Regions from separate parts of the Synechococcus sp. CS-1326 genome, predicted to be linked through region 2. Evidence: predicted binding sites of a transcription regulator. Region 2 holds the regulator's gene; the other holds the start of a gene.

Region 1 (14,785 bases), on a different contig from region 2:
ATCCCGATGGCAATGCCTACGGCGACAATCTCAGGCAACTCTGGAGTCGCAACCGGCTGCAGCAGGAGCGGGCCCGCGGCCTGATCAGCCAGAAGCGCTGGTGGGAAGCCCTTGAAGCCCTGAACCGCATCGACCACCCATGGTGGAAAAGCCAGTCAGCCGGCCTGCAGCGCCAGGTGGAGAACGAGATCGCCGGCCTCAAGGCCAAGGAACAGGAGCACCACAGCCATGGTGACAACCGGTTGAGCAACGTGCCGATGGCCGATCTCGATGGCGCCGTTCAACGCAACATCGTCCTCGGCCTCGACGACTGGACCGCCTTCACCACGGCCTGCCGACAGCTGGGGGGCAAGGTGGTGGAAGCAGGTCCCGAAACGGGTTGCCAGCGATGAGGACACCCCATGACAGGATTGGCGGATCCTGAGGAAACTCCATGCAGCCCGGTGAACAGGTCAGGGTCAGTCAGAGCGTCGTTGTGTTCACCCACCCCGAACATCGCGGCCAGCCCTTCGATCTCCTGGGCCAGCAAGGCGAAGTTCACCAGGTTCTCGATGACTGGAAAGGGCGGCCGATCAGTCCAACCCTGCCGGTGATCGTGGCGTTCGGACGCTTCCGTGCCCATTTCCGGGCCGATGAGCTCGAACCGATCGTCCCCACCGCCTGAGTCATTCCTTCAGCAGGAAGACACCCTCCACCCCGTCGATGTCTGCCAGGCAGAGCTGAATGCTCTCCAGACGGCTGGTGGGCACGACCCGCCCGCAGAAGTCCGGCTGGATCGGCAGCTCCCTGTGACCTCGATCGACCATCACCAGCAGGCGCACGGCCGCGGGGCGTCCCCAGGTCAGCAGCGCTTCCATCGCCGCCCGCACCGTTCGGCCCGTGAAGATCACGTCATCGACCAGCACCACCTGACGTCCTTCGATCCCGACCGGCAACCGGGTTGCCTCGACCAGCCTGGTTCCCACCCGGTCGAGATCATCACGATGGAAGGTGGGGTCGAGGCTGCCCCGATCAATCGGGTGGCCTGAATCGGCTTCGAGCTGCTGGGCCAGCACCGTGGCGAGGGCAACGCCGCGGGTGGGGATTCCCAGCAGGAGCAGCTGCCTGCTGTCGACAACGTTCTCCAGCACCTGGGACGCGAGACGGTTCAGGGTGCGGCTCAGGTCCTGGGCGGAGAGGATTTCGAGTCGCCCGGCCTGATGCGGCGATGGCATGGCGTTCACGAGTGTTGAACCAGCCTAGGAAGGCTGCCGGACGGCAAAGATGTGACCAAAAGCTGACCCGGCCGAGCAGCGGCAGCGGGAACGCCAGCAGGACGGGGTTAACTTGATTCCACATTTATCCTGCGCCGCTTCATTAGCCGGGGTGACACTGTTACTTCCATGCCGACCGGCCCCAACGCCAACCCTTCCCCTGACGTCGGTGCCTCCGCTTCTGCTGGCGGTAAAGCGCCGGTTTCCCCCGTGGTTCTGGCCATTCTCGATGGCTGGGGTTACGGCGAATCCTCAGGGACGAACGCCATCACGGAAGCCTCCACCCCGGTGATGGACGCGCTGTGGCAGGTGTACCCCCATGCCTTGATTCAGGCCAGCGGGGGCGACGTCGGATTGCCTGACGGTCAGATGGGCAATTCAGAGGTGGGCCATCTCACGATTGGCTCCGGCCGGATCATCCGCCAGGAACTGGTGCGGATCAGCAAAGCCGCCACCGATGGCAGCCTGGCGGAGAATCCAGCCCTGAACGATCTCGCCGACCATCTGCTCGCAACGGGAGGCAGCCTGCATCTGCTCGGCCTCTGCTCCAATGGCGGAGTTCACAGCCACATCGACCATCTCGGCAGCCTGTTGCAGTGGGCGGCCGACAGGGGCCTCAAGGAGGTCTTCATCCACGCGATCACCGACGGCCGTGACACCCCACCCCAGTCCGCCCTTCCCTTCCTCGACCAGATCGACGCCCAGATCGCCTCGGTCGGCGTCGGCCGGATCAGCACCCTCTGCGGCCGCTACTGGGCCATGGATCGGGACAACCGCTGGGATCGCACCGAGAAGGCCTTCCGGCTGCTCACCGAATCGGCACCGATCGCTGGCCTGACGGCCCAGCAGGCTGTCGAAGCAGCCTATGCAGCAGGCATCAACGATGAATTCATTGAACCTCTGCGCCTGGACACAGGGGAGCTGGGCGATGGAGATGGGCTGATCTGCTTCAATTTCCGGCCGGATCGGGCGCGTCAGCTGCTGCGATCCCTGGCCCTCGAACGCTTCGATGGCTTTGTCCGCCAGCAGCTGCCTCGCCTTCGGCTGGTCACCTTCACCCAGTACGAGGCGGGCTTGCCGGTTGAGGTGGCCTTCCCGCCTGAATCACTCGATGGCCTGCTTGGCCAGGTGGTGTCTGAGCATGGCCTGCTCCAGTTGCGCACGGCCGAAACCGAGAAATATCCCCACGTCACCTATTTCATGAACGGAGGAATCGAGCAGCCTTTTCCTGGTGAAGACAGGCATCTTGTTCCTTCTCCACGGGTCGCCACCTACGACCAGTCACCGGAGATGTCGGCTGACGCTCTCACAGAATCCTGCATCGCCTCGATCAACAAAGGCATCTATTCCCTGATCGTGATCAACTACGCCAACCCCGACATGGTTGGCCATACCGGCATGATCGAGGCCACCAAGACCGCCATCAGCACCGTCGACCGCTGCATCGGACAACTGGTTGAGGCCACGAACCGCAAAGGCGGAACGTTGCTGATCACCGCCGACCATGGCAACGCCGAAATGATGCGCAGCAGCGATGGCAGGCCCTGGACAGCCCACACCACCAACCCCGTACCGGTGATTCTTGTGGAAGGGGAGAAGCGCAAGCTGCCTGGCCACGGAGCCCATGCCAGCCTGCGCAGCGGCGGAGGGCTGGCTGACATCGCCCCAACCCTGCTCGACATTCTCGATCTTCCCCAGCCCGCACGGATGACCGGCCGTTCCTTGATCGATTCAGCCGATGTTCGGCTGGAGCCCACTCCCGAGGCCCAGCAGACCCAGCTGTACCAGGCCCTGCAGGTGTGAGCGCCGGTTCGATAAACTGCCTGGATGCTCACTTCCGTTCTGTCCTGGATCTGGATCTCCACAGGCGTCCTGCTGATCATCAGCGTCTTGCTCCACAGCCCCAAGGGCGACGGCATGGGAGGGCTTGCCAGTAGCGGCGGCTCGATGTTCAGCAGTGCCCGCAGCGCTGAAGACACCCTGAACCGGATCAGCTGGACCCTGCTGGCCCTCTTTCTCGGTCTGGCCGTTCTGCTCAGTGCAGGCTGGTTGCGGTGAGTCCGATCCATCGCCGCAGCCTGCTGGCCGCCCTCGGTTCCCTGCTCAGCCCCTTGCTCGGCGGAACGGTTGCAGAAGCAGCCTCGAAGCCAGCTGATCCGAACTGGAAGCTGAGTGAATCGGAATGGAGAAAACGGCTCAGCCCCGAGGCCTTCCAGGTGTTGCGAAAGGAGGGCACTGAGCGCCCATTCAGCAGTCCTCTCGATCGGGAAAAGCGCAAAGGCACGTTCGTCTGTGCCGGCTGCCGCCTTCCTTTGTTCAGTTCGGCCGCAAAATTCGACAGCCGCACCGGTTGGCCCAGTTTCTGGCAGCCACTGCCGAATGCAGTGGTTACCAAGACGGATTTCAAGCTGATCGTGCCCCGCACCGAGTATCACTGCCGCCGCTGTGGAGGCCACCAGGGGCATGTGTTCAACGACGGGCCGAGACCCACCGGCAAACGCTATTGCAACAACGGCGTCGCCCTGGCCTTCGTGCCGGAGGGCTGATCGCGATCCAGCCTGGCTCACCAGCCTCGCTTCTCCGGGGATGGTCGCAGCCGCCAAAAAAAAGCGCCCCCACAGGGGCGCTCTGAACGCAGATCGCAGGAGCGGCGATCAGTAGTCGAAGTCGCCGCCCATGCCGCCACCGCCGCCGGCGGGAGCCGCTTCCTTCTTCTCGGGAAGATCGGCCACGATGCACTCAGTTGTGAGCACCATGCCAGCGATCGAAGCGGCGTTCTGCAGCCCCGAACGGGTGACCTTGGCGGGATCCACGATGCCGGCAGCCAGCATGTCCACGTATTCGCCAGTGGCAGCGTTGTAGCCCTCGTTGAAGGGCATCCCCTTGACGTGCTCGGCCACGACAGCGCCGTTGACGCCGGCGTTCTGGGCGATCCGCATGAGCGGTGCGCTCAGGGCCGAGGCCACGATGCCAGCGCCGATCAACTCCTCACCGGAGAGGTTGGCGGCCGCCCACTCTTCCAGAGCAGGAGCCAGGTGAGCCAGGGTTGTTCCGCCACCGGGGACGATGCCTTCCTCAACGGCCGCCTTGGTGGCGTTGATGGCATCTTCCAGGCGCAGCTTCTTGTCCTTCATCTCGGTTTCGGTGGCAGCGCCCACCTTGACCACGGCGACACCGCCGGAGAGCTTGGCCAGGCGTTCCTGGAGCTTCTCCTTGTCGTAGGTGGAGTCGGTTTCGTCGATCTGCTTGCGGATCTGCTCGACCCTGGCCTTGACAGCCAGCTCGTTGCCATCGGCCACGATCGTGGTGGTGTCCTTGTTGATCGTGATGCGACGGGCGGTACCCAGCATCTCCAGCTTGGTGTTCTCCAGCTTGAGGCCAGCGTCCTCGGTGATCAGCTGACCGTTGGTGAGAACGGCGATGTCTTCGAGCATAGCCTTGCGGCGATCACCGAAGCCGGGCGCCTTGACGGCAGCCACGTTGAGCACACCGCGCAGACGGTTCACCACCAGGGTGGCGAGGGCTTCCTTCTCGATGTCCTCGGCGATGATCAGCAGGGGCTTGCCGGTGCGGGCGATCTGCTCGAGCACGGGCACCAGGTCCTGCACCAGGCCGATCTTCTTGTCGGTGAGCAGGATGTAGGGCTCCTCGAGGATGGCCTCCATCCGCTCGGTGTCGGTGGCGAAGTAGGGCGAGATGTAGCCCTTGTCGAAGCGCATGCCTTCGGTGACCTCCAGCTCGGTGGTCATCGATTTCCCTTCTTCCAGGGAGATGACGCCTTCTTTGCCGACCTTGTCCATCGCATCGGCGATCATGCGGCCCACCTCTTCGTCGTTGCCGGCGGAGATGGTGCCCACCTGGGCGATGGCGTTGGAATCGGAGATCGGTTTGGCGTGCTCCTCGATCTTCTTGACGAGGAAGTCGGAGGCCTTGTCGATGCCCTTCTTGAGGGTGATGGCATTGGCGCCGGCGGCCACGTTGCGCAGACCCGCCTTGACCATGGCGTGGGCCAGGACCGTGGCGGTGGTGGTGCCGTCACCGGCGGCATCGTTGGTTTTGGAGGCGGCCTGACGGATCAGGGCGACACCGGTGTTCTCGATGTGATCTTCGAGTTCGATCTCCTTGGCGATGGTCACGCCGTCGTTGATGATCTGAGGAGCGCCGAATTTCTTCTCAAGCACCACATTGCGGCCCTTGGGTCCGAGGGTGACAGCAACGGCTTCGGCGAGGATGTCGATGCCCTTTTCGAGAGCCCTGCGGGCATTCTCGTTATAAATGATACGTTTGGCCATGGAAATCAGGTTCTAAGTGAGTGTGTGTGTGAGGGAACGATTGCCAACAAAGCAATTCGAATCAATGATTCAGTTGACGATCGCCAGAATATCCTTCTCCGAAAGCAGCACGAAATCGTTGCCGGCCAGCTTGATGTCGGTACCGGCGTACTTGCTGTAGAGAACCTGGTCACCCACGCTCACTTCAGGAGATTGGCGGGTGCCGTCGTCGTTCCGCTTGCCAGGACCGACCTGAACCACTTCACCCACCTGGGGCTTTTCCTGAGCGGTGTCGGGCAGGAGAATCCCGCCGGCGGTTTTTTCGTCGGAATCGGAAACTTTGACAAAAACGCGGTCCCCGAGCGGTTTGACCGTGGAGACGGTGAGAGAAACAGCAGCCATGGTTCGGTGCGAGAGCAACAGTCATGGCGCCGATGACGCCATGGAAACGGTCGAGTTAGCACTCGGGCCCGTCGAGTGCCAATTTATGGCAAGGGAGGGTTGTCCCGCAATCGTCGGCAGGGGCGGTTGACCGAACATCACCCCCCTTCAAGGCCCGTTCAAGGCCCCCTGACCCCGTTGCGGTGGTAAGTTGGCCGCGCTTTCGGCGGATGTGCGTCCCGCCGCGCGAACCCCTTTCTTTCCCTATGGCTGCTGCTGCTCCCGTCAACACCGGCACCAAGGGCGTGGTGCGCCAGGTGATCGGTCCCGTGCTGGATGTGGAGTTTCCGGCCGGCAAGCTGCCGCGGATCTTCAATGCACTGCGCATCGCGGGACGCAACTCCGCTGGCCAGGACATCGCCCTGACCGCCGAGGTTCAGCAACTACTGGGCGATCACCGGGTGCGGGCGATCGCCATGAGCACCACCGATGGCCTGGTGCGGGGCATGGAAGCCCTCGACACCGGTGCCCCGATCAGCGTTCCGGTCGGAGAAGCCACGCTCGGTCGGATTTTCAACGTGCTCGGCGAGCCCGTTGATGAACTTGGCCCCGTCACCTCCAACCTCACCGCCTCGATCCACCGGGAGGCCCCCAAGCTCACGGAGCTGGAAACCAAGCCCAAGGTGTTTGAAACCGGCATCAAGGTGATCGACCTGCTCGCTCCTTACCGCCAGGGCGGCAAGGTGGGCCTGTTCGGCGGTGCCGGCGTCGGCAAAACGGTTCTGATCCAGGAGCTGATCAACAACATCGCCAAGGAGCATGGCGGCGTTTCGGTTTTCGGAGGTGTCGGAGAGCGCACCCGGGAAGGCAATGACCTCTATGAAGAGTTCAAGGAATCCGGGGTGATCAACTCCGAAGACCTCACCAAGTCGAAGGTGGCCCTCTGCTTCGGCCAGATGAACGAACCTCCCGGCGCCCGCATGCGGGTTGGCCTCTCAGCCCTCACCATGGCAGAGCACTTCCGCGATGTGAACAACCAGGATGTGCTGCTGTTCATCGACAACATCTTCCGCTTCGTGCAGGCCGGCTCGGAAGTGAGCGCCCTGCTGGGCCGGATGCCTTCGGCAGTGGGTTACCAACCAACCCTGGGCACCGACGTGGGTGAGCTGCAGGAAAGGATCACCTCCACCCTGGAGGGCTCGATCACTTCCATTCAGGCGGTTTACGTTCCCGCCGACGACCTGACCGACCCGGCACCGGCCACCACCTTCGCCCACCTCGATGCCACCACCGTGCTGAGCCGCGGCCTGGCCTCCAAGGGGATCTACCCGGCCGTGGATCCGCTCGACTCCACCAGCACCATGCTCCAGCCCGCCGTGGTCGGAGATGAGCACTACCGCACTGCCCGGGCCGTCCAGTCCACCCTCCAGCGCTACAAAGAGCTCCAGGACATCATCGCCATTCTCGGCCTGGATGAACTCTCCGAAGACGACCGCCGCACGGTCGATCGGGCCCGCAAGATTGAGAAATTCCTTTCCCAGCCTTTCTTTGTTGCCGAGATCTTCACCGGCATGTCCGGCAAATACGTGAAACTGGAGGAAACCATCAAGGGCTTCAACATGATCCTGGCAGGCGAGCTTGATGAGCTTCCCGAAGCCGCCTTCTATCTGGTCGGCTCCATTGATGAGGTCAAGGCAAAAGCCGAAAAACTCAGCGCCGAAGCCAAAGCCTGACCCCGTCCTGTTCTGTCTCGCTTTTGAGGATGCATGCCGATGACACTTACCCTGCGCGTTCTGGCCCCCGATCAGAGCGTTTTTGATGGCAGCGCCGACGAGGTGATTCTGCCGAGCACCACCGGACAGCTGGGCATCCTTCCCGGCCATGTCTCCCTGCTCACGGCCCTGGACATCGGCGTGATGCGTCTGCGCACAGGCAAGGACTGGGCTTCAATCGCACTGATGGGCGGCTTCGCCGAGGTGGAAGCCGACCAGGTCACCGTGCTGGTCAACACCGCCGAACTCGGCTCCAGCATCGAACCCGCCAAGGCCGAGCAGGCTGTCGAAGCAGCCCAGCTGGCCGCCTCAGGCTATGACGGGCAGCCACCCAGCACTGAGAAGCTCAAGGCTCAGCAATCCCTGGCCAGGGCTCGCGCCCGTCTCCAGGCCAGTCAATCCAGCTGACTGACCTGGCCATCAGCCCAAAAAAAGCGTCCCCTGGGGACGCTTTTTTGATGGTCGGAGAAAATGCCGCAGACCCTTCAGGCGGTACCGCAGAAGGTCACGTCAGGGAACTTGAGCTTGGCTTCATCCAATGACTTGCCTTTGCCTTCCTCCTGCCAATAATTGATCACCTCCGTGGCTTTGTTGAGAACCTCAACGCGTTCGTTGTCGGTGATCCAGGATTTCGCTTCCAGCTCGCCTTTCATGGTTTCCCAGGCGTCTTCGCGGGGCCAGAAGAAATAGGAGGTCAGGGGACTCGGTCCACCCCCGACGATCTGATCGACGGCCAGAGCGACGTTATCGGGCAGCCAGAGAATCTTGAGCAGGAAGCGACCCTCGTCAGCCTTGGGGGTATGACCGGAGGGAACTCCGTCCTCATCGACGGTGGCTGTGGCCAGGGCGGCGCTGGCACCGCGGAGGGCAGGGCGACCTTTGGTGATGGGTTCGTCATCTTCCAGCGCCGCCCCAGGGACTTGGGCAGCCTGAACGGGAATGACCCTGCGGGTCAGGCCGCGGCCGGTTGATGGCGTCACTTCCGCCGAAGGACTGACCGCGAGGTCGAGTTCAGGAGCTGCGCTGTCGGTGGCCGTCATTGGGTTCGGCTTTCAAGGCATAAAATCAAGCAACAAACCTATCAGCCCCTCCAGCCCTCCCTGCTGAGCCCTCCTCCCCTCCCCAAGACCGGCCCGCTCCTGAAGGTCCCTTCGAGCCCCAGGGCCATCCTGCTCTTCGACATTGATGGCGTGATCAGGGATGTGGGTGGCAGCTATCGCCGCGCCCTTCGCGAAACAGTTGATCACTTCGGGGGCTGGCGCCCGCGCCCCGATCAGATCGATGCCCTCAAGGGCGAGGGTCGCTGGAACAACGACTGGGACGCTTCGATGGAGCTGCTGAGGCGGCGGGGACCAACCCCCCTGCCGACGTTCGACCATCTCGTGGAGGTGTTCAGCGGGTTCTATTTCGGCGGCGATCCAGACGGTGATCCAGCCAGCTGGTCTGGCTTCATCCGTGACGAACCCCTTCTGGTCGAGGCTGATTTCTTTGACCGCCTGAGCGGTGCCGGGATCGCCTGGGGCTTCGTCAGCGGCGCCGAGCCCAGCTCGGCACGCTTTGTGCTCGGCCACCGGCTCGGCCTGATCGACCCGCCACTGATCGCCATGGGGGAGGCCCCCGAAAAGCCCGACCCCACCGGACTGATCCGACTGGCCGAAGCACTCGCCGGCATGGCCCTGGGCCCACAGGCTCCAGCGGTGGTGTACCTGGGTGACACCGTGGCGGATGTGCAGACCGTCGGCCGTGCCCGCCGTGATCGGCCCGGCCAGCAGCTGCTGAGCCTGGCGGTGGCTCCGCCCCACCTCCACGCAGCGGATCAGACGCAGCAGCGCTGCCTGTACGAAGCCGTTCTGCTGGAAGCGGGTGCGGATCGGCTGATCGGATGCACCAGGGATCTGGAGCCCGAGCTGCTGCTCAGCTGGCTGGACGACGGCTCCCCAGGCTGAATCCCGGCTCCCGGCTCCCGATCAGCGCTGGATCGCCGCCACCGACTTCTGGGCCGCGGCCGTGAGCACCTCATGGCCGCGCTCGCTGACCGCCACGTCATCTTCGATGCGGATGCCGATGCCTTTCCAGCGCTCGTCGATCGCCGGCTGGCCCTCCGGGGGTGGCAGCCGGTCGCTCACGTACAGACCAGGCTCCACGGTGAGCACCATGCCGGGCTCCAGGGGCACCGGGTGCTCACCGAGCCGATAGGCGCCGACATCGTGCACATCGAGCCCGAGCCAGTGGCCGGTGCGGTGCATGTAGAGATGGCGATAGGCCCCCTGCTCGATCAGGCCCTCCACCGCGCCCCGCAACAGGCCCAGGTCCACGAGCCCTTCCACCAGCACCCTCAGGGCAACCCCATGGACCTGCTCGGCGTCCGCGGCGGGGCGAACGGCGGCGATGGCCGCCTCCTGGGCGGCGAGCACCAGGTCGTAGAGGGCGCGCTGCTCGCCGCTGAAGCGACCGTTGACCGGGAAAGTGCGGGTGATGTCGCCGTTGTAGTAATCGCTCAGGCTGCAGCCGGCATCTATCAGCAGCAGATCGCCATCGGCGAGCGGAGCGTTGTTGCTGGTGTAATGGAGCACACAGGCGTTGTCCCCGCCGGCAACGATCGAGCCATAGGCCGGCCCCCGCGCCCCCTGTTCCATGAAGTGCTGCTCGATCACCGCCTGAACCTGGCGTTCGTTCAGGCCAGGCCGGGCCACCTGGCGGGCCAGTTCGTGGGCTTCCGCCGAGATCCGGGCGGCCAGACGCATCCGTTCGAGTTCGGCATCGGATTTCCGCAGCCGCAGCTCGTGCAGCAGGGGACAGGGGGCCACCAGCCCAAGGGCAGCCTGGCCGTTGCGGGGGGCGCGATCGAGCTGGGCCGACCAGGCAGAGAGCACCAATGGCTCCACGGCCGGATGGCGGCCCACCCGGAAAGCGATGCCCTCGGCTCCCCTGAGGTAGTCCCCCAGCCGTCCGGCCAGGTCGGCCCGGGGGTGGGCCAGGTCGGCGCCAAACCGCTGCACCGCTCCCTCGCAGCCCCATCGGAAGCCGTTCCACACCTCGGCAGTGGGATCCTTCGGCTCCACGAACAGCACGAAGGGGTTGTCGGGTCGGTGCGGCAGGAAGAGCGCCACGGCGCCGGGCTCATCGAAACCGGTGAGGTACCAGAAATCGCTCTGCTGGCGGAAGGAGTGCTCCACATCGGCGTGGTGGGTGACCAGAGCGGCCGCAGGGATCACGGCCGCCACGCCGCCGAGCCGCTCCAGAAAGGTGGTGCGGCGACGGCTGAACTCGGCGGGGGAGATCGCCATGGAGAGATGGTCAGAACAGCGCGAAGATGGCACAACCGATGACATGAAGGGATTGGCGGTCAGAGTGGTGTGGTGGTGGATGCAGAAGCCTGCAGATTCGGCATTTCGAACATGAACGGGCTGCTTGGTCTGGCCGCGCTGGTGGTCTTCATTCTGGTCGGTTCCGCAGTCTGCTCCGGTGTCGAAGCCGCCATGCTGACGGTGAACCCGCTGCGGGTGCATGAGCTGGCCAGCCGGCCCAGGCCGGTGCGGGGTGCCCTGGCCCTGCTCTCCCTCAAGAACCGGATGGGCCGTGCCCTGGCGGTGCTCGTCATCCTCAACAACGGCTTCAACATCTTCGGCAGCCTGATGCTGGGCAGTTATGCCGGCTGGGTGTTCTCCTCCCAGGGCATCGACCGCATCGCCCTGCCGCTGTTCTCGGTCGGGCTCACCGTGCTGGTGATCCTGCTGGGCGAAATCCTGCCCAAGGCGATCGGCAGCCGCATGGCCCTGCCGATCGCCTTGGGCAGCGCCGCCACCGTCGGAATGGTGCTGAAACTGATGCTGCCGCTGGTGCTGGTGCTGGAGCGGCTGATGCCGGCGATCACCGCCGAGAGCGAGCTCACCACCGATGAGGAGGAGATTCGTCTGCTGGCCAGGCTCGGCTCCCGCACCGGCCAGATCGAGGCCGATGAAGCGGCGATGATCGGCAAGGTGTTCCAGCTCAACGACCTGACCGCCAGGGATCTGATGGTTCCGCGGGTCTCCGCGCCCACTCTCTCCGCCCAGGCCAGGCTTGAGAGCGTCAGCGACGAGCTGCTCGGCAACAGCGCTCCCTGGTGGGTGGTGCTGGGCGAGGAGGTGGATGAGGTGCTGGGGGTGGCGAGCCGGGAGAGCCTGCTCGGCGCCCTGGTCGAAGGGCGCGGCCAGGTCACCGCCCTCAGCCTGACCATTCCGGTGGAATATGTTCCGGAAATGATCCGGGCCGACCGGCTGCTCACCGCCTTCCGACGCAACAGCCATTCGGTTCGGGTCGTGGTCGATGAACACGGCGGCTTTGTCGGGGTGATCGGCGCCGATGCCGTGCTGGCCGTGCTCGCCGGCTGGTGGCGTCGTCCCCAGGCGGCTGGGGAGTCGATCCCATGAGCCGTTCCTCCAGCGTTGCCAGGCCCGACACCATCACCCGCAGCGAGCAGCTGCTGCAACGCTGGCGCTCGGAGCTGGCGATGAGCGCGCGGGAAAGGTCGGCCCTTGCCCCGGAGCTGGTCGCCCTCGACCGTCAGCTGAAGCGTCTGGTGCAGCGACGACTGCACCTGGCGGTGTTCGGCCGGGTGGGAGTGGGCAAGTCGAGCCTGCTCAACGCCCTGCTGGGCCAGCCACGCTTTGCCACCGACCTGGCCCACGGCAGCACCAGGCTCCAGCAGCATGAAGCCTGGGATCTCCCCTTCGCGGGCCTGGCCGGGGTCGATCTGATCGACACACCGGGCATCGATGAGGTGGCCGCACCAGCCCGGCACCGCCTGGCCGCCCGGGTGGCCCTGGGGGCCGATCTGGTGCTGTTCGTGGTCGAGGGCGACCTCACCTCCACCGAGCTCGAGGCACTGGAGCAGTTGTTGCGTCTTGGCAAGCCGATGCTGCTGGTCGTCAACCGGATCGATTGCTGGCCAGCCAGCGAGCGGGACGCCCTGCTGGCCAGCATCCGCAGCCGACTGCCCGCCGCAGCCCGGGACCTGGAGCTGCTGGCCGTCTCGGCGGCACCGCGACTGGCGACCCTTCTGGAGGATGGCCGTGTCCGCAGCGAAGCCGGGCCAGCAGCGATCGGCCCCCTCAAGGACCGACTGCTGGCGTTGGTGGCAAGCCATGGTCCGCTGCTGCTCGCCCTCAACAGCCTGCGGGCCGGGGATCGCTTCAGCCGACGACTCCAGGACTGGCGACTGCGCCACCATCGCCAGGCCGCCCACAGCCTGATCGGCCGCTTCGCCGCCCTCAAGGCCACCGGCGTGGCGGCCAACCCCCTGGTGCTCCTGGATCTGGCTGGCTCGATGGCCGTGGACACGGCCCTGGTGATGCAGCTTTGTCGGCTCTACGGACTGAGCCTCAACGGAGCCCAGGCCCGGCGGCTGCTGAGCCGCCTTTCCGGTCACGGTGCCCTGCTGGGTGGAGCCCAGCTCGGCATCCAGCTCCTGCTGGGAAGCCTTCGCCAGGTTCTCCTGCTCGCGGCACCGTTCAGCGGTGGCCTGTCCCTGGCCCCTGCCGCCCCCGTCGCCCTGGCCCAGGCGGCCCTGGCCGTGCACACCACGCGACGCACCGGTGAGCTGGCGGCGGCGGAACTGCAGGAAGGGGCCCGGAAGGGGCCGGGCGGCCCAGCCGGGCTGTTGCGGCGCCTGGCCGCCCAGGATCCCCAGGTGCGCCAGTGGTTGCTGCACTGGCCATGACCGAGCCTGAGAGCCAGGAACTGGCCCTGTTCGGCACCAGCGCCGACCCCCCGACCCTGGGCCATCGCGCCCTGCTGGAAGGCCTGGCCCGGCAGTATCCCCGCGTGCGCACCTGGGCCAGTGACAACCCCTTCAAGCAGCACGGGGCGTCGCTGCCCGATCGTGCCGCCCTGCTCCAGGCGCTGGTGGACGGCCTGGCCAACCCCAGGATCCAGATGGCCCAAAACCTGAGCAGCCCCCGGGCACTCGACACCCTGGAGCGGGCCCGGCGGCTCTGGCCGGAAGCAACCCTGGTGTTCGCGGTCGGCAGTGATCTGCTGCCCCAGATCCACCGCTGGCATGCCGTGGAGGCCATCCTGGATCTGGCTCGGCTGGCGGTGGTGCCACGCCTGGGCTGGCCCATACAGCCGGCCGATCTGGAAGGCCTGCGCCGGCTGGGCGGCCAGCTGGACCTCCTCCCTCTGCAGATTCCAGCCACCGCCAGCTCCGAGATCCGCCTTCAGCGCGAGCCTGAACTGGTGCCGAAGGAGCTCTGGCCCATGCTGCACAAGCGAAACCTGTACGGCTTCGACCCCCTGCCATCCCCCAGCCGCCGCCAGCCCTGATGCGTCTCGCCCTGGCCCAGACCAACCCGCTGGTCGGCGACCTTCACGGCAATGCGGCCATGCTGCTCGACTGTTGCCGGCAGGCGGCGGCGGCCGACCTGGTGATCAGTCCGGAGCTTTCCCTCTGGGGTTACCCGCCCCGGGATCTGCTGCTGCGGCCTGCCCTGCTGCTGGAGCAGGCCAGGGTTCTGGAGGAACTGGCCGCTGCGCTCCCCCCTGGCCTGGCCGTGCTGGTGGGGGTGGCCGAGCCCCTGCCCGGCGAGCAACAACCGTCGCTGCACAATGCGGTTGCCCTGCTGGAGCAGGGCACCTGGCGCATCGTTGCCCGCAAGCGGCTGCTGCCCAGCTACGACGTCTTCGATGAGCGGCGCTATTTCCGCCCCGCCGATCAACCCTGCCTCCTGAAGCTGGAGCGACGCGGCCGGTGCTGGCGGATCGGCCTCAGCATCTGCGAAGACCTCTGGGTGGAGGAGGAGGTGCTGGGACACCGTCTGGCCGGTCCGGATCCGATCGCCGCGCTGCTGCCGCATCAACCCGATCTGCTGCTGAACCTTTCCGCCTCGCCGTTCGTGCAGGGGAAACCGACGCTGCGGCGCAGCCTGGCCGCCGCCGCCGCCGCGCGGCTGGGCTGTCCGGTGGTGTATGTGAATCAGGTGGGGGGAAACGACGAACTGGTCTTCGATGGAGCCAGCTTCGTCGTCGATGCCGCTGGTCAGATCCTGCTGCAGCTCCCCTGCGCCAGGGCGGGCCTGGCGTTCTGGTCGATGCCCTCCACGGCGGCCGACTGCCTTCAGCAAGCGGC
Region 2 (14,785 bases):
GCCGAGGGTATGGCTGCAGGCTTGTATGGTCTTCACGGGGCCGTGCCTGGGTGGATGGCGAAATGCTGTGGCAGGGCGTTGGGCAGCATCCAATAAAGAAGATGCAGGGGGCGAAGTGTCAGCGGGCCGAACAGGATTGGAGCCAGAAAGTCCTGGCGGAAGGTTGCCAGTTCGTCCTGGACGTGTCTCTCGAAACCGTTGCTCTTGAAAGCCCCTTCGCGCTGTAAAGACTCGTTGTAGGAACCCAAGTTGAGGAAATTGTCGACAACGATGCCCTGAAGGTGTACGTTGCGAGCGCGCACCCGTTCAAAACTCACCTTGCGCAGATTGGCTCCGGTGAAGTTCACATCCTCCAGGGTGGAGTCACTGAAAGTGGCGCCCTGCAGGTTAGCGCCGGTGAAGTCCACGTTCTTAAGTCGCACATTTTTGAAATTGGCATTTTCAAGTGTGGCCCCTACCAGGTCAACATTTTGCAAAGTTAGTAGTTCGAAATGGGTATTGATGAACTCCCCGCCAGACCAGAAGATAGTGTAGTTGCGGTTCAGGGGATCGCTCTTCAAAAGGCTGACTGAATTCACCCCATACACCCCACCTTCGAAGCGCCTGTTTGAGCATCTCGATCCTGCCTGGAAGTGGTCCTGGTCCTGGATCAGCTCCTGAACCGGGTCCAGCGGGCAGAAGGACCACCGGGCACGGTCTTTCTCCTCGTCAGACGTCAAGGGGCGAGTATACTTTAAGGGATCCCAGGAAATCACCTGAGGTTTTTTCAAAGGAATATCTTTTCCACATTTGCCGGGATCTGGCAGGGCATTGCGGTTCTCGGGAGGGAAATGGGCATAGAAGGCTACGAGACCATCCATTTGAGTTTTGCAATCGAGCTGTACGTCGGTGAGGTCGGAACCGACGACTACGGCTCCCCTCAGATCGGCCCCTCTCAGATCAGCACCTCTGAGATCAGTGTCTTGCATTTGGGCATGCCTCAAGTTCGCGCCCTGTAGTTTCGCTCCGCGCAGATTGGCAGAGTTAAGATTGAGAAAAGGCAAAAAACTTCTTTCTAGAAATGCACCGTTCAAGTTGGCTCCGCTGAAGTTCATGCTGCCGAGATAAACTCCCGGTAAACAGCTTTTTAGCTCTGTTGAAATTATACTTTCAGCATCTCGCTGGGACTTTCCCCCCAGATTCGCAAAGTCTTGATATTTGTCCAACTCTTTCGCGCATTCAGTCTGTCTGTCGTTCGATTTTTTATGCTCGGACGGTTTCTGATCATTGGGCAGCAGCAGTCCCGATTCGTAGAGGTGACGCAGGATGTTGCCCTTGCGTTCCCCATCCGCCCCACCATCGGGCCGTCTCAGCTGGGGCAGCACATCCCGCAGATCCGACGCCATCTGGACGCGCTGATCTTGGTTGTCCTTCTTGGCGTCGAGAACGAAGGTTTCCACTTTGGCTTTGAGTGCTATCTCCAGCCCGTCCATGCGGCCGTTCAACTGCTGTTTTACCTCCTGCTCCGCCTTGTGGTTCTGTTCCTGGGACTGCTGATCCTTCTGTTGCTGGAGCTGGCCATCCTGCACCGAGGCATAGGTCTGGACCGCGACAGTGCCCAATGCCGTGAGCAGGGTTCCGATCCCGAGGGTGGAACTGGAGAGCCCGAGATCCTTGGCCAGGAAATCCCTTGCCCCACCGATGGCGTTCCGCACGGCCTTGTCGAGTCCTTTCCGCAGACTGAGCGGACTGCGGTGCCCTAGTCTGACCAGCAGCCAAACCCCACAGGCCACCGCGCCCACCACCACGGTCAGGAACCCCAGCTTGAGAAGCAGGTCGACAGACGCTTGCACCGTGGAGGTCACGAACGCCACCATTCCCTGGAAGGCCTCCACCAAAGCCGCCGTGTTGAGCAGTCCATTGCGTCCCAGCTGGTATACCAGCCACAGGCCCATCGCCACGCTGATTGCAGTGGCGGCCCATCCGCTCATCGCCCCAATGCGCCCAGCGAGTAGGCGCAGGCTGCTCAGGCTTTCTGGATCGAGCGGGGAATCGTTCAGAGTCGCATGGTTGGCATCGTCCTCGGCGATCAGCAGGTCATCGACATCGATCGCCATCGATCGCACCTGGATCCGCAACTGGGCCAGTGCAAAGAAGCCCAGCCAAAGCAACAGCGCCAGGCCGGCGAGTAATAATCCAAGGATTTTCAGCCAGGGGGGGGGCAGCTCTGTGGCCCATTGACGCAGTCCAACCACCAACGAGCCGCCGGCATAGAGCACCAGGCCTGGGGTCAGCAGGCGTGCCAGGAACCGCCACGGCTCGGAGCTGATCAGCCGGTAACTCCGGCCCATGCCACCGACTAGGGCGCCCGCGATCGAGCGATTGCCCAGGTTCACATCAAGGGCTTCCACGCTGGTGAACAGCAGGAACATCGCCCCGATCCCGAGCAGGGGATGCACGGTCACCAGCAAGCTGAGCACCGCCATAAACAAGAATCCCCCGTAAAGATCCAGGGTTAACCTCCGCCAAAGGGAGGGGTGCTGGGTTTCCGTCGCCTGAAAACAGCGCCGCAGACTGAACAGTTGCTCGCACCAGGCGCACCACACCACAAGGAATTGCAACAGGTTCAGCGATTCCACCACGTACGCCGATGCCTCTCGGGAGGGCATCTCCAGTAGGTACGGGATGAATAGAACGAACTGCAGACCCAGCAGCCAACGGGCTGGCCGTGTAAGGGCCCGCCACCAAAAGGGCACAGCATCAATGGCCACTTGCAGGCTGGTCAGCGTCACCAATCAGCCCGGTAGGTCATCCTCACTCTGATGCATTTCTCTAACTTTTCCAGCGGTTCGTTATGTGGGGTCCATTGCCGTCAACCCCCCGCCTGCTTCGGCCGGAAGCCGGCCGCCTCCAGTGCCTCCAGCGCAGTTGCCAGCTGATCCCCCTGCAGCTCGATCACCCCGTCTTTGAAGCTGCCGCCGGTGCCGGCTTTCGCCTTGAGCAGCTTCAGCAGGGCCCTGGCCTCGGCTTCGGCGATCTCCAGACCGGTGATCGCCGTCACCAGCTTCCCCCCCTTGCCCGCTCTGGTGCGCTGCACCCGCACCCGTTGCAGGGCGCGGGCCGGGGGTGGCGCGGCTGGAGAGGAGGGCCGCTCAAGGCTGTCCGCCCCGCTGAATTCCTGCCAGCCTCCCTTGCCCATCCGATCCGCTTCCCTGCCTGAGCGATCAAAGCGCAGCGTTCCCCCTGTTGGTGCGCCGGGCGAAGCTCAAGCGGGCTTCTTCCTAGGCTGATCGCCTCGCGCCCAGCTACCGGTGACCAGCACGCTCCCTTTCCCCCAGCCGGATCCCGCCACCCTGGAGCCTTCGGTGCGCCCCAATGCCCTGGGCCGCTTCGGCCGTTTCGGCGGCCAGTACGTGCCGGAAACCCTGATGCCCGCCCTGGCCGAGCTGGAGGACGCCGCCGCCGAGGCCTGGGCGGATCCAGCCTTCACCAGCCGGCTCGATCACCTGTTGCGCACCTATGTGGGCCGGCCCACTCCGTTGTACGAGGCGGAGAGGCTCAGCGATCACTACCGGCGTCCCGAGGGTGGGCCGCGCATCTGGCTGAAGCGGGAAGACCTCAACCACACGGGCGCCCACAAGATCAACAACGCCCTGGGCCAGGCGCTGCTGGCTCTGCGCATGGGCAAGAAAAGGATCATCGCCGAAACCGGTGCCGGCCAGCATGGGGTCGCCACAGCCACGGTGTGTGCCCGTTTCGGCCTGGAGTGCGTGATCTACATGGGCGCTGAGGACATGCGCCGTCAGGCCCTCAACGTGTTTCGGATGCGGCTGCTGGGGGCCACCGTGCAACCCGTCACCGCCGGCTCAGCCACCTTGAAGGATGCCACCAGCGAAGCGATCCGCGACTGGGTGACCAACGTGGAGGGCACCCACTACATCCTCGGCTCGGTGGCCGGCCCCCATCCCTACCCGATGCTGGTACGTGATTTCCATGCGGTGATCGGCCAGGAGGCCAGACGCCAGTGCGCTGAAGCCTTCGGCCGCCTGCCGGATGTGCTGCTGGCCTGCGTCGGCGGCGGCTCCAATGCCATGGGCCTCTTTCATCCTTTCGTGGCTGACACCGCCGTACGCCTGATCGGTGTGGAAGCCGCCGGTGAAGGGGTGGCCAGCGGCCGCCATGCCGCCACGATCACCGAAGGCAGGATCGGTGTGCTGCACGGGGCGATGAGCCTGCTGCTCCAGGACGCCGAGGGTCAGGTGCAGGAGGCCCATTCGATCAGCGCCGGCCTGGATTATCCCGGTGTCGGTCCGGAGCACAGCTACCTCAAGGAGCTGGGCCGCGCCGAGTATGTCGCCGTCACCGATCAGCAGGCCCTTGATGCCCTGCAGCGGGTCAGCCGGCTGGAGGGGATCATCCCTGCCCTGGAAACCGCCCATGCCTTCGCCTGGCTGGAGCAGCTCTGCCCCACCCTGGCGCCGGGCACCGAGCTGGTGATCAACCTTTCCGGCCGCGGCGACAAGGATGTGAACACCGTGGCCGAGCGGCTCGGCGACACGATGGCGGGCTGATGGCTCCGCAGGGGCCGGGCAATCAGCTGCTGCAGCCTGGCCTTGAGGCGAACAGGTTGAGGCCCAGTTGCTCGGAGAGAAACCGGGCGGTGAGCTGACCGCGCACGCTGTTGCCTGCCTCATCGAGCGGCGGTGAATAGGTGGCCAGTCCGCCCTTGCCGGGTGCCACCGTGATCATGCCGCCGGCCACACCGCTCTTGCCCGGCAGGCCGATCGCATAGAGCCAGTCGCCGGAGTTCTCGTAGAGCCCTGCAGTCACCATCACTGCCAGCACATGCTGGCAATGGATCGCTTCGATCACCTGCTCGCCGCTGAGCGGGTTGCGGCCGCCGTTCGCCATCGTGGCTGCCATCACCGCCAGATCCCCGCTGGTCACGGCCAGGGAGCACTGGCGTGTGTAGAGGTCGGTGGCGGCTTCGGGATCGAAGTAGATCCGCTCATGGCTGCCCAGCAGGCTGGCGATGCCGGAATTGCGCTGGTTGCTGGCGGCTTCGGAGGCGTAGACCTCAGCATCGATCTGCAGCTCCCGGCCGGCGAAGCGGGAGAAGCCCTCGCTGATGAAGGCCCATTTCGCTTCAGCCGTGCTGCCCGGCGCCAGGCTGGTGGCGGCGATCGCTCCGGCATTCACCATCGGATTGCTGAGTCCCTCCACCGAGCGCTCCGCCGCCAGCACCGAGTTGAACGGCAGGCCGGTGCTGTTGACTCCCAGCTTCAGGCGGGCGTCCTGCTCGCCGATCGCCTGGCAGACGAGGGCGAACATGAAGGGCTTGGAAAGGCTCTGGATGCTGAATGGCTGGCTTGCATCGCCTACTGCGAAAAGGTCGCCGTTGGTGTCCGCCACGGCGATCGCGAAGCTGTCGGGGTTGGCGCTGGCAAGGGCGGGGATGTAATCGGCGACACGGCCATCACCGATCGTGCCGAAACGCTGGTGGGCCTCGCGGATCAGCGCCTGGACGATCGCCGGGTCCGGCAGGTGACCGGTGGACACCCAGCTGGAGCCATGGTTCTGGCTGGCATTCCCCATGCCCTCAGCCCTGCTCTTCCCATGGGAAGCGGGGCATCCGCTCCAGGGCCTGGCGTTGGCTCTCATTCCAGACATCAACCATGGTGTCGAGCTCGGCGGCCCCACGCTCCAGTTTGAGTTGCTGCGAGATGGCCAGGCTGTCGCGTGGGTAGAGCGCCACTTCGAACGGCGGGCCGACGGTGAGGTTGGAGCGTCGCGTGATCACCTGGGACATCAGGCAGAGCCGGGCGGCATCATTGAGCGAAAGCCGGTGATGGCCGACGCCGTCGAGAGGTGGCTTGCCGTATTTGCTTTCCCCGATCTGCAGGAAAGGTGTTTCCGGTGTGGCCATGATCGCGTTGCCCTGCGCATAGATCTGGAACAGGCCGTGGGGCTGGCCGGCAATCTGGCCCCCCAGGATGAAGGAGGCGGCTCCGCTGGCACCCACCTGGCGCAGGGCCGAATGGGTTTCCTTCTGCACCGCCACGCTCAACCTGCCGATGTAGTCGGCGGCTTCGAACAGATAGCGGGCGGTCAGCAGGTCGGCATGGGGTGGGGTGTCGTGATCGGACGGTGCGTCAGCCAGGGATTCCGGGCCGTCCTGGAGATGGGTGCTCCCCTCGCGCCGGGCCCGGTTGAGGTCGCGGTTGATCCAGTTCAGGATCGCCTGGGTGGTGGCCAGATTGCCGGCCGCCAGCAGCAGGAACAGGCGATCGGCGCTGGGCTGGAAGACATGCAGCTTGCGATAGCTGGAGATGTAGTCCACCCCTGCATTGGTTCGGGAGTCGGAGGCCATCACCAGCCCGTCCTCCAGGAGGAAACCAACGCAATAGGTCACCGGTCGAGCCTCAGCTCAGCAGTCGCTGCAGGCTAGTGGCCACCGTTCGGACCGCGGCCCTGGCCGTGGCGTAGGCCATTCGCATCGGTCCCACCAGGGCCACCTGGCCGCGGCTGCCATCGCCGGTCCGGTAGGAGGCCTGAACCACGGAGCAGGCCCGCAGGGCGGGGTGGGGGTGTTCCGCTCCGATCCACACGCCGTCGCCGGGGTTCGCCGCATCGTTCGCATCCGGTGGATCGCTCGCCCAGGCGGACTCGGGGCCCTTGCGCCGCAACAGCCGTTGTGGCTCCTCCTCCACCAGCTTGACGAGGGGGCGGAGCATGGCCGTCTGGCTGAACTCGGGCTGGGCCAGGAGTCCGCTCAGCCCCAGCGCCACAGCTCCCTCGGGATTGGCCGCCGAGCGTGCCAGGCGGTGGCTGCTCAGGGCCTGGCGCACCACGCGGCCGCTGCATTCCAGTTGGGACGGCAGCTCCTGCCAGTGAATGGTGCCGTTGAGGCTGCTTTCGAGCTGTTGAACCACCCAGCACTCCAGTGTGGTCAGTTCCACCTCAGCCCCCGGCGGCAGCCGCACGTTCAGGCTGCTGGCTGCTCCGGCGGCTTCCACCAGGAAAATCAGCAGACGTCCCTGGCTGGGAACCAGCCGAACCGCCTGCAGCGTTGATTGCGGTCGTTGCGGTCGGGTGATCAGGCTGAGCAGGCCGGTCAGGTCAGCCAGGCGGCGGGCCAGATGCAGCAGCAGGTCGTCCAGGGCCGCCCACTGAAGACTCAGGGCCAGCAGCTCCTTTTCCAGTTGCAGGGCACCAGCACCGGGGGCTGGCAGCAGATCATCCACGAACAGCCGATAGCCCTGCTGGCTGGGCACGCGACCTGCCGACGGATGGGGTTGAACCAGCAAGCCTCTCTGCTCCAGCACCCCCATCGCCGTGCGCACCGTGGCCGGACTGGCAGGAAATCCGAATCGTTTCACCAGGGTCTGACTGCCAACGGGCTCAACCGTGTCGACGTAGTGCTGAACGGTTGCCCGCAACACTTGTTGATCCCGCCGAGTCAGTTCTGGCAACACAGGTTGGAAAGGCTTTTTGGCAATAGCTTGGGAGCACTTTGGCAACACTTTGGCAGCGTATGATGCCATTTCAAACCAAGTTTAAGCCATTCAGCAGGGCGTGGCAGCCCTGGGCCCAGGTCCTGCTGAATTCTTCATCCCTGTGCGTGAAATCTCTGTTTGGCCCGATGGTTGCTTCCAACGATGACACTGCCGAGTTGACGTCACGCGGACCGATTGATGTCAGCGAGGTGCCCCCGGCTCCCGCCACCCCTGAGCCCACTTCCCCGCCGGCGAGAAATGCAGCGGCTGCTGTTGCCGCTGGCCCTCGCCTACGCCCTGCTGGCCCCCCTGGTGGTCACCGATGCCTTGCGCGCCTACCGCGGCGCTGATGAGCAGGGGACCGTTCAATTGCAGCAGGCCCGTCAATTCCGCCGGCAGGTCGTTGATGCGGTCAAGCCCGTATCAACGCCGGTCGAGCTCGCCCGGGTTCTGCAGAGATTCCCCCAGATCCGCTCTGCCATCAATCCATCTCAACCGCTCGAATCCATCAAGAAATCCCTGTTTGATTCTCTTGATCAGGCTGTTGTCACCCTGGAGAACAGACAGGGGGATCAACTCAGTGGTGCCCGGGTTGGTTTGTTGCAGCGCACGATTGTCACGGTTCTGCTTGCCTTGATCACAGCTGCCTTCCTGCAGTTGCTCCGCCAGCAGAACTTGCGTCGGGTCGGCTACTACAACCTGGCACTGAAGCCCTATTTCATGGCGAATCTGTTTGAGCCGGTTCGTGTCGTTGGTCCGCGCCGCCCCGAACAGCTGCCTGGATCCGAGGTGTCCACGGGATGGTTCGCCAATCTCTTTCGCCCAGACCCGAACAAGCCGGCGCGGCGACCTCCCCAGCCGCAAAGGCCCGCCCCGCCGCGTGGCTCCGCTCAACCCTCCCTGTGGCAGAAGTTCTGGGGCGGCACCCCGCCGGCACCGCGGCCGATGCGGCCACCGAATCCACCCAAGCACCCCCGGGGCTGAGCAGTTCCCCGGGCCCCTGGCTCAGTAGCGCGGCACCGATCGATCCACCTGCACGCTCCAGGAATCGATGCCTCCCTGCAGGTTCCAGACCCGATCAAAGCCCTGGGTTTCGATCAGCCAGCAGGCGAACTGCCAGCTGCGGATGCCCGCATGGCACAGCACCACCACCTCTCTCTGCCGGTCCAGAAGCTCGTCGATCCGCTCAACCCATTCGGCGGAGCGGCTCAGGGGCAGATGCAGCACCGGCTGGGCCAGTCGGGCCAGCTCCAGCTCAGCCGCTTCGCGCACATCCACCAGTTGCAACGGCTCCCCCCGGCCGAAACGCTCCTGCAGATCGGTGGCGGTGAGTGTGCCCGGGGGCTGAGGGGTTGGGGTGGTCATCACAGCTGGGTTCGGTGAAGCAGGAGTTGAAGCAGGAATGGTGGAAAGGAAGCTGTATGGATAAAGATGATGGGGTCGCTGGGTTCAAGGCATGAAGGCGCGCCCCTTCCTGGTGCTGGTGCTCAGCTTCTCCCTGGTGCTGCTGGCCCTGGGCCTGGGGGGCTGGTGGCTGGTGTTGCGGCAGAGCCCGCTCAGCCTGCAGCATCGCAGTCTCTCGATGCCGGAAGCGGCGCGGTTCGTCCCCCGCAGCGCTCCGCTCAGCCTGCATCTGCTGGTCAGTCCCGACCGGCTTGCGTCCTATGCCAGGGCCGTTTCCGCGCCGGGCAAGCGGCGCCAGGCGGTGGCAGCCGTCGAAGCCCTTCGCGATGGGGCCTTCGCCACGGCGGGCCTCGATTACTCCAGCGAGCTGGCCGATTGGCTGGGGGATGAAGTCAGCCTGGCCGTGCTGGCTCCCGAAGGAACAGACGGGCCCACGGGTTGGTTTCTGGCTCTGCGCAGCCGGGATGAGGAGGGAGCCCGCCGCTTCCTGCAGCATTTCTGGCAGACCCGCAGCCTTGCTGGAGCGGAACTGCAGATCAGCAGTTATCGAGGCATGGGATTGATCAGTGGTCGCGGTGCCCTGGCCGACCAGTCCGTCAGGCCCCTGGCCACGGCCTTGATCAACGACCGAATGGTGCTGATTGCATCCGGTCGCGGCATCCTCGAGCAGGCTCTCGATGTTTCCCAGATCGATGAGCTCAATCAGGCGGCGAACCCTCGCCTGGCGGCTGATCTGGTCAGGCTTGGCGACGGCGTGGCTCTGCTCACTGCCAGGCCGGAGGCCCTCGTCGACTGGCTTGGAATCCCTGCGGAGATCGCCACGGATCCTGCGGTGGTGGGTCTGGTCGCCGCGCTTTCCCCCAGTGGGGAAGCCCTGCGGCTGGAGGCTGACCTCGACCTGACAGAGGACCTCCCGCCCCTCGCCCTGGCTGCCGCGCCACCCTTGCTGGCGGAATTGAGCGCTCCGGCCTCTTCCCTGGTGGTGGTCCAGAACCCCGCAGCACTTCTGAGCGAGACCACGACTGTGGCCGCCGAGGCCTGGCAGCGCCTGCTGGGACCACCGCTGCGGCAGGCCCTGGCTGGGCTGGCTGGCCCCCTGCCCGTCCTGGTGGGTGCCAACTCCACCGGTCCGCTGATCTGGGCACAGGAGTCTGGCGGCTGGCTGCTCGGGACCTCGCCCGGGGCGCCCAGTGTCAGTCAGATCCAGCCTGCCCTGGCCAGGGATGGGCTGATCGCCGCGCCGCTCAGCCGGGCCGGCGTGCCGCTTCAGGTCTGGACCCGGCTCGAGGCCCGGGCCGGCAGGCGCGATGCCGACCAGCTGCTGGCCAGGGTGGCTGGGACCCGTTTGGAGCGGAACGATGTCGCCTGGTGGGGCGAGGGACTTGCCGTTCTCGATGAACAGCTGGAGGGTGGGCGGCCGCCCCGTCAGCTGCTCAGCCAGCTGGCGGCGCTGGAGGCCCCGGGTGCCGCCCTGCAGGTGGCCGTGGCAGACCAACCTGGGAGGCGGCTGCTCTCCCGCTGGCAGCCCTGGCGCCTGCTGATGGGCCTGGCCGGCAGCCCGCTCAGGGACAGCGTTCAGGGTTTTGGCTGCAGCCTGGAGCCTGAGCTGGATTCAGGCGTTGCGCCGGCTCTGCGGCTCCATGGCCGCCTGGAGCTGGGCTGAGCCGATGCCCGCCGTTGAGCTGCTGCTGTTGCGCCATGGAATTGCCCAGGAGAGGAGCTTGGCCGCAGCCCAGGGTCTGCCGGAGCGGGAGCGGGCCCTGACGGCAAAGGGACGGCAACGCACCGCTGCGGTGGTGGAGAGGCTGGTTGACCTGCAGCTCGACTGTGACTGGATTCTCTCCAGCCCCCTGCCGCGCGCCCTGCAGACCGCGGAAATCGCCCTTGCCGGCGGCCTGGCGCCGCGGATGCTCCTGGCCGACGAGCTGGCGCCCGAGGCTGATCCCCTGGCCCTGCTGGCAAGCTGGCTGGGACCCTCAGCCCCTGAGCCGGGCTGGAAACGGCTTTGCCTGGTGGGCCACGAGCCTGATCTGAGTCTCCTGGCGGGCCGTCTCTGCGGAGCCCCGGCCGGTTTTCTGCGGCTCAGGAAGGCCGGCGTGGCCGTGCTCGAGCTGCCGGCCGCCTGCGAACGGTCCGGTGCCCCGCTGACGGGCGCTTGCCTGATCCAGCTGCTCACACCCCTCAGCCTGTCGGGGGCGCTACGCCGTCCCTGAAGGGCGGGACCTAAATTCCCACATCAGTCGGGCCGCACAGCATGGTGGTGGAAACAACGCAGACAGCGGCAGCCGGAACTCCGGTGACCCCGGCTTTCCGCCCAGGCCTGGAGGGGGTGCCGGCCACCCAGTCGGCGATCTGCGACATCGATGGTCAGAAGGGGCGACTCACCTACCGCGGCTATGGCGTCGATGCCCTCGCGGCGAACAGCAGCTTTCTGGAAACCGCTTACCTGCTGATCTGGGGGGACCTGCCCAGCCCTGATCAGTTGAGGGCCTTCGAGAACGATGTGCAGATGCACAGGCGGGTGAGCTTTCGCATCCGCGACATGATGAAGTGCTTCCCAGCCGATGGCCATCCAATGGATGCGCTCCAGTCGAGCGCTGCTTCGCTGGGCTTGTTCTATTCGCGCCGTGCCCTCGACGATCCCGAGTACATCGTCGATGCGGTGATGCGCCTGATCGCCAAGATCCCAACGATGGTGGCGGCGTTTCAACTGATCCGCAAGGGACAGGACCCGATCCAGCCCCGGGACGATCTGCCTTATTCGGCCAACTTCCTCTACATGATCACCGAGCGGGTCCCCGATCCGCTTGCCGCCAGGATCCTGGACGCCTGCCTGATCCTGCACGCCGAACACAGTCTCAACGCCAGCACCTTCAGCGCCCGCGTCACCGCCAGCACCCTCACGGATCCCTATGCCGTGGTGGCTTCGGCGGTGGGCACCCTGGCGGGCCCCCTGCACGGCGGTGCCAACGAAGATGTGTTGGCCATGCTCGAGGAGATCGGCAGCGAGGATCAGGTGGAGCCCTATCTGGATCGGGCCATCGCCGGAAAACAGAAGATCATGGGCTTCGGGCACCGGGAATACAAGGTGAAGGATCCCCGGGCCGTGATCCTTCAGGACCTGGCTGAGCAACTCTTTGATCGCTTTGGCCATGACTCGATGTACGACCTGGCCCGGAGCCTGGAGGCCGCCGCCGCCGTGCGGCTCGGGCCGAAGGGCATTTACCCCAATGTGGATTTTTATTCCGGGCTCGTGTACCGGAAACTCGGCATCCCCCGCGACCTGTTCACACCGATCTTCGCGATCGCCCGGGTGGCCGGCTGGTTGGCCCACTGGAAGGAGCAGCTCGGTGCCAACCGGATCTACAGGCCCACCCAGATCTACACGGGCAGCACCGGCCGCGACTGGGTGCCCCTGGATGCCCGAAATGACGCCTCCGGCGGTTAACTTGCTTGTACCGGTCCCGATTCGTGAGCTCACACCGTGGTGATGATGACGGCGCCAGAGTCCATGACAGCCCTGAGAGCCCCGCTGGCGGCTGTCAGTTCAGGGCTTGACCTTCAGAGCAGCTTCACCACGACCCTGGAAGGCTATGGGCTGACCCCGGCCACGGCCCATCTGCTCTGGCTGCCTCTGCCGATGTTGCTGGTGCTGGTCGCCGCAGTGGTGGGGGTGCTGGTCAACGTCTGGCTGGAGCGCAAGATCTCGGCTGCCGTCCAGCAGCGGATCGGCCCCGAGTACGCCGGCGCCCTCGGCGTGCTTCAGCCCCTCGCCGACGGCCTCAAACTGCTTTTCAAGGAAGACATCATTCCGGCCCGCGCCGATGGCCTGCTGTTCACCCTCGGCCCGGTTCTGGTGCTGATCCCGGTGATCCTCTCCTGGCTTGTGGTGCCTTTCGGCCAGCACCTGCTGATCAGCGATGTGGGCATCGGCGTGTTCCTCTGGATCGCCCTGAGCAGCATTCAGCCGATCGGCCTGCTGATGAGCGGCTACGCCAGCAACAACAAATACTCGTTGCTGGGCGGCCTGCGGGCGGCGGCCCAGTCGATCAGCTACGAGATCCCCCTGGCACTGGCCGTGCTGGCGGTGGTGATGATGAGCAACTCGCTCAGCACCATCGACATCGTCAATCAGCAGAATGGTGCCGGCATCCTCAGCTGGAACATCTGGCGCCAGCCCGTTGGCTTTCTGATCTTCTGGATCTGCGCCCTGGCTGAATGTGAACGGCTTCCCTTTGATCTTCCTGAAGCCGAGGAAGAGTTGGTGGCCGGGTATCAAACCGAGTACGCCGGCATGAAGTTTGCCCTGTTCTATCTGGGCAGCTACATCAATCTTGTGCTCTCGGCCCTGCTTGTTGCGGTGCTCTACCTGGGTGGCTGGGGCTTCCCGATCCCGGTCGAGTGGCTGGCGGGTGCGATCGGCCAGTCCGTCGATGCTCCCCTGGTGCAGGTGATCACCGGTTCGCTCGGCATCGTGATGACGGTTCTGAAGGCCTACCTTCTGGTCTTCATCGCGATCCTGCTGCGCTGGACACTCCCCCGGGTTCGCATCGATCAACTTCTCGACCTCGGTTGGAAGTTCCTGCTGCCGATCGCCTTGGTCAATCTGCTTGTCACGGCCGGCCTAAAGCTGGCTTTTCCCGCCTTTTTCGGCGGCTGATGCCTGATCAGGCCATGATGGGCCACAGCTTCGATCCCTCTGTTCGTCCAGTCCCCCCCCTCCAACGCTGATCATGTTCGGGTTTCTTCAGAAGGTCGGTGACTACACCAAGGATGCGGTGAGCGCAGCCTCCTACATCACCCAGGGTCTCTCGGTCACCTTCGATCACCTCAGTCGTCGACCGATCACGGTGCAGTATCCCTACGAGAAGCTGATCCCTTCAGAGCGCTACCGGGGCAGGATTCACTTCGAATTCGACAAGTGCATCGCCTGTGAAGTGTGCGTGCGTGTCTGTCCGATCAACCTCCCGGTGGTCGACTGGACGATGAACAAGCAGACCAAGAAGAAGGAACTCAGCAACTACTCGATCGATTTTGGAGTTTGTATTTTCTGTGGCAACTGTGTGGAGTATTGCCCCACCAATTGCCTCTCCATGACCGAGGAGTATGAACTGGCTGCCTTTGATCGGCACAGCCTCAATTTCGACAACGTGGCCCTGGGCCGCCTGCCGACCAGCGTCACCAGTGACCCCGCCGTTGTTCCGCTCCGGGAGCTTGCCTATCTTCCGAAGGGCGAGCTTGATCCCCACGTTGTTCCAGCCACCAGTCCGAGGGCAGGCAAGCTGCCCGAACAGGTGCTGGCCGATCTGAAGGCTGAATCCAACGGGGGCACCGGCTCATGACGATCGCCTCCTTCACCCAGTGGATCTGCTTCCTGGCTCTCTCAGCTGCTGTTGTGCTCGGCTCGCTTGGCGTGGTGCTGTTGCCCAACATCGTTTATTCGGCGTTCCTGCTCGGCGGGGTCTTTCTTTCGGTGGCCGGGCTCTACCTGATGCTCAATGCCAGCTTCGTCGCGGCAGCACAGGTGCTGGTCTACGTCGGGGCGGTGAATGTGCTGATCCTCTTCGCGATCATGCTGGTCAACAAGAAGGAAACCCTCGCTGAGATTCCCGGGCTGCCTTTGCGCCGGTTGCTCTCCGGTGGTGTCTGTGCAGGCTTGTTTCTGTTGTTGCTGCGCGTTGACATCACCACCCCTTGGGCCGTCCCCGGTCCCAGTCCCGCCGGGGATGACGCCACCATCAAGATCGGCATGCACCTGTTCTCCGATTATCTGTTGCCCTTTGAGCTCGCTTCGGTCCTGCTGTTGATGGCCATGATCGGGGCGATCGTGCTGGCACGCAGAGATGTCTATACCGTTGATGTGATCACCGGAGAGAATGCTGACCAGGCCCTGATTGAAAAAATCA

The links. The regulator HrcA, encoded in region 2, represses chaperone genes, less so after heat shock. The targets are predictions, from matches to a motif close to TTAGCACTCNNNNNNNNNGAGTGCTAA.
Region 1: groES (co-chaperone GroES) is a predicted target of HrcA. The motif match lies at 5,982-6,008, and genes of this name have one in related genera.

What each region holds. Positions count from the first base shown of each region.
Region 1 is NZ_JAHLYV010000009.1:75,973-90,757, forward strand. Features, by position in the region: gene KQ307_RS02090 (hypothetical protein) at 1-392, shown strand, start outside; gene KQ307_RS02095 (ferredoxin-thioredoxin reductase variable chain) at 434-664, shown strand; gene pyrR (bifunctional pyr operon transcriptional regulator/uracil phosphoribosyltransferase PyrR) at 666-1,214, opposite strand; gene gpmI (2,3-bisphosphoglycerate-independent phosphoglycerate mutase) at 1,383-3,056, shown strand; gene secG (preprotein translocase subunit SecG) at 3,081-3,311, shown strand; gene msrB (peptide-methionine (R)-S-oxide reductase MsrB) at 3,317-3,799, shown strand; gene groL (chaperonin GroEL) at 3,908-5,545, opposite strand; gene groES (co-chaperone GroES) at 5,615-5,926, opposite strand; gene atpD (F0F1 ATP synthase subunit beta) at 6,172-7,638, shown strand; gene atpC (ATP synthase F1 subunit epsilon) at 7,678-8,085, shown strand; gene KQ307_RS02140 (30S ribosomal protein PSRP-3) at 8,163-8,717, opposite strand; gene KQ307_RS02145 (TIGR01548 family HAD-type hydrolase) at 8,844-9,623, shown strand; gene KQ307_RS02150 (aminopeptidase P N-terminal domain-containing protein) at 9,645-10,964, opposite strand; gene KQ307_RS02155 (CNNM domain-containing protein) at 11,076-12,089, shown strand; gene KQ307_RS02160 (GTP-binding protein) at 12,086-13,378, shown strand; gene KQ307_RS02165 (nicotinate-nucleotide adenylyltransferase) at 13,375-13,983, shown strand; gene KQ307_RS02170 (NAD+ synthase) at 13,983-14,785, shown strand, end outside.
Region 2 is NZ_JAHLYV010000002.1:32,693-47,477, reverse strand. Features, by position in the region: gene KQ307_RS00345 (pentapeptide repeat-containing protein) at 1-36, opposite strand, end outside; gene KQ307_RS00340 (pentapeptide repeat-containing protein) at 33-2,771, opposite strand; gene KQ307_RS00335 (translation initiation factor) at 2,852-3,178, opposite strand; gene trpB (tryptophan synthase subunit beta) at 3,291-4,550, shown strand; gene glsA (glutaminase A) at 4,573-5,574, opposite strand; gene KQ307_RS00320 (20S proteasome subunit A/B) at 5,579-6,391, opposite strand; gene KQ307_RS00315 (heat-inducible transcriptional repressor HrcA) at 6,402-7,523, opposite strand; gene KQ307_RS00310 (hypothetical protein) at 7,734-8,459, shown strand; gene KQ307_RS00305 (rhodanese-like domain-containing protein) at 8,481-8,840, opposite strand; gene KQ307_RS00300 (DUF3352 domain-containing protein) at 8,932-10,542, shown strand; gene KQ307_RS00295 (histidine phosphatase family protein) at 10,547-11,092, shown strand; gene KQ307_RS00290 (citrate synthase) at 11,134-12,327, shown strand; gene nuoH (NADH-quinone oxidoreductase subunit NuoH) at 12,391-13,539, shown strand; gene ndhI (NAD(P)H-quinone oxidoreductase subunit I) at 13,613-14,221, shown strand; gene KQ307_RS00275 (NADH-quinone oxidoreductase subunit J) at 14,218-14,785, shown strand, end outside.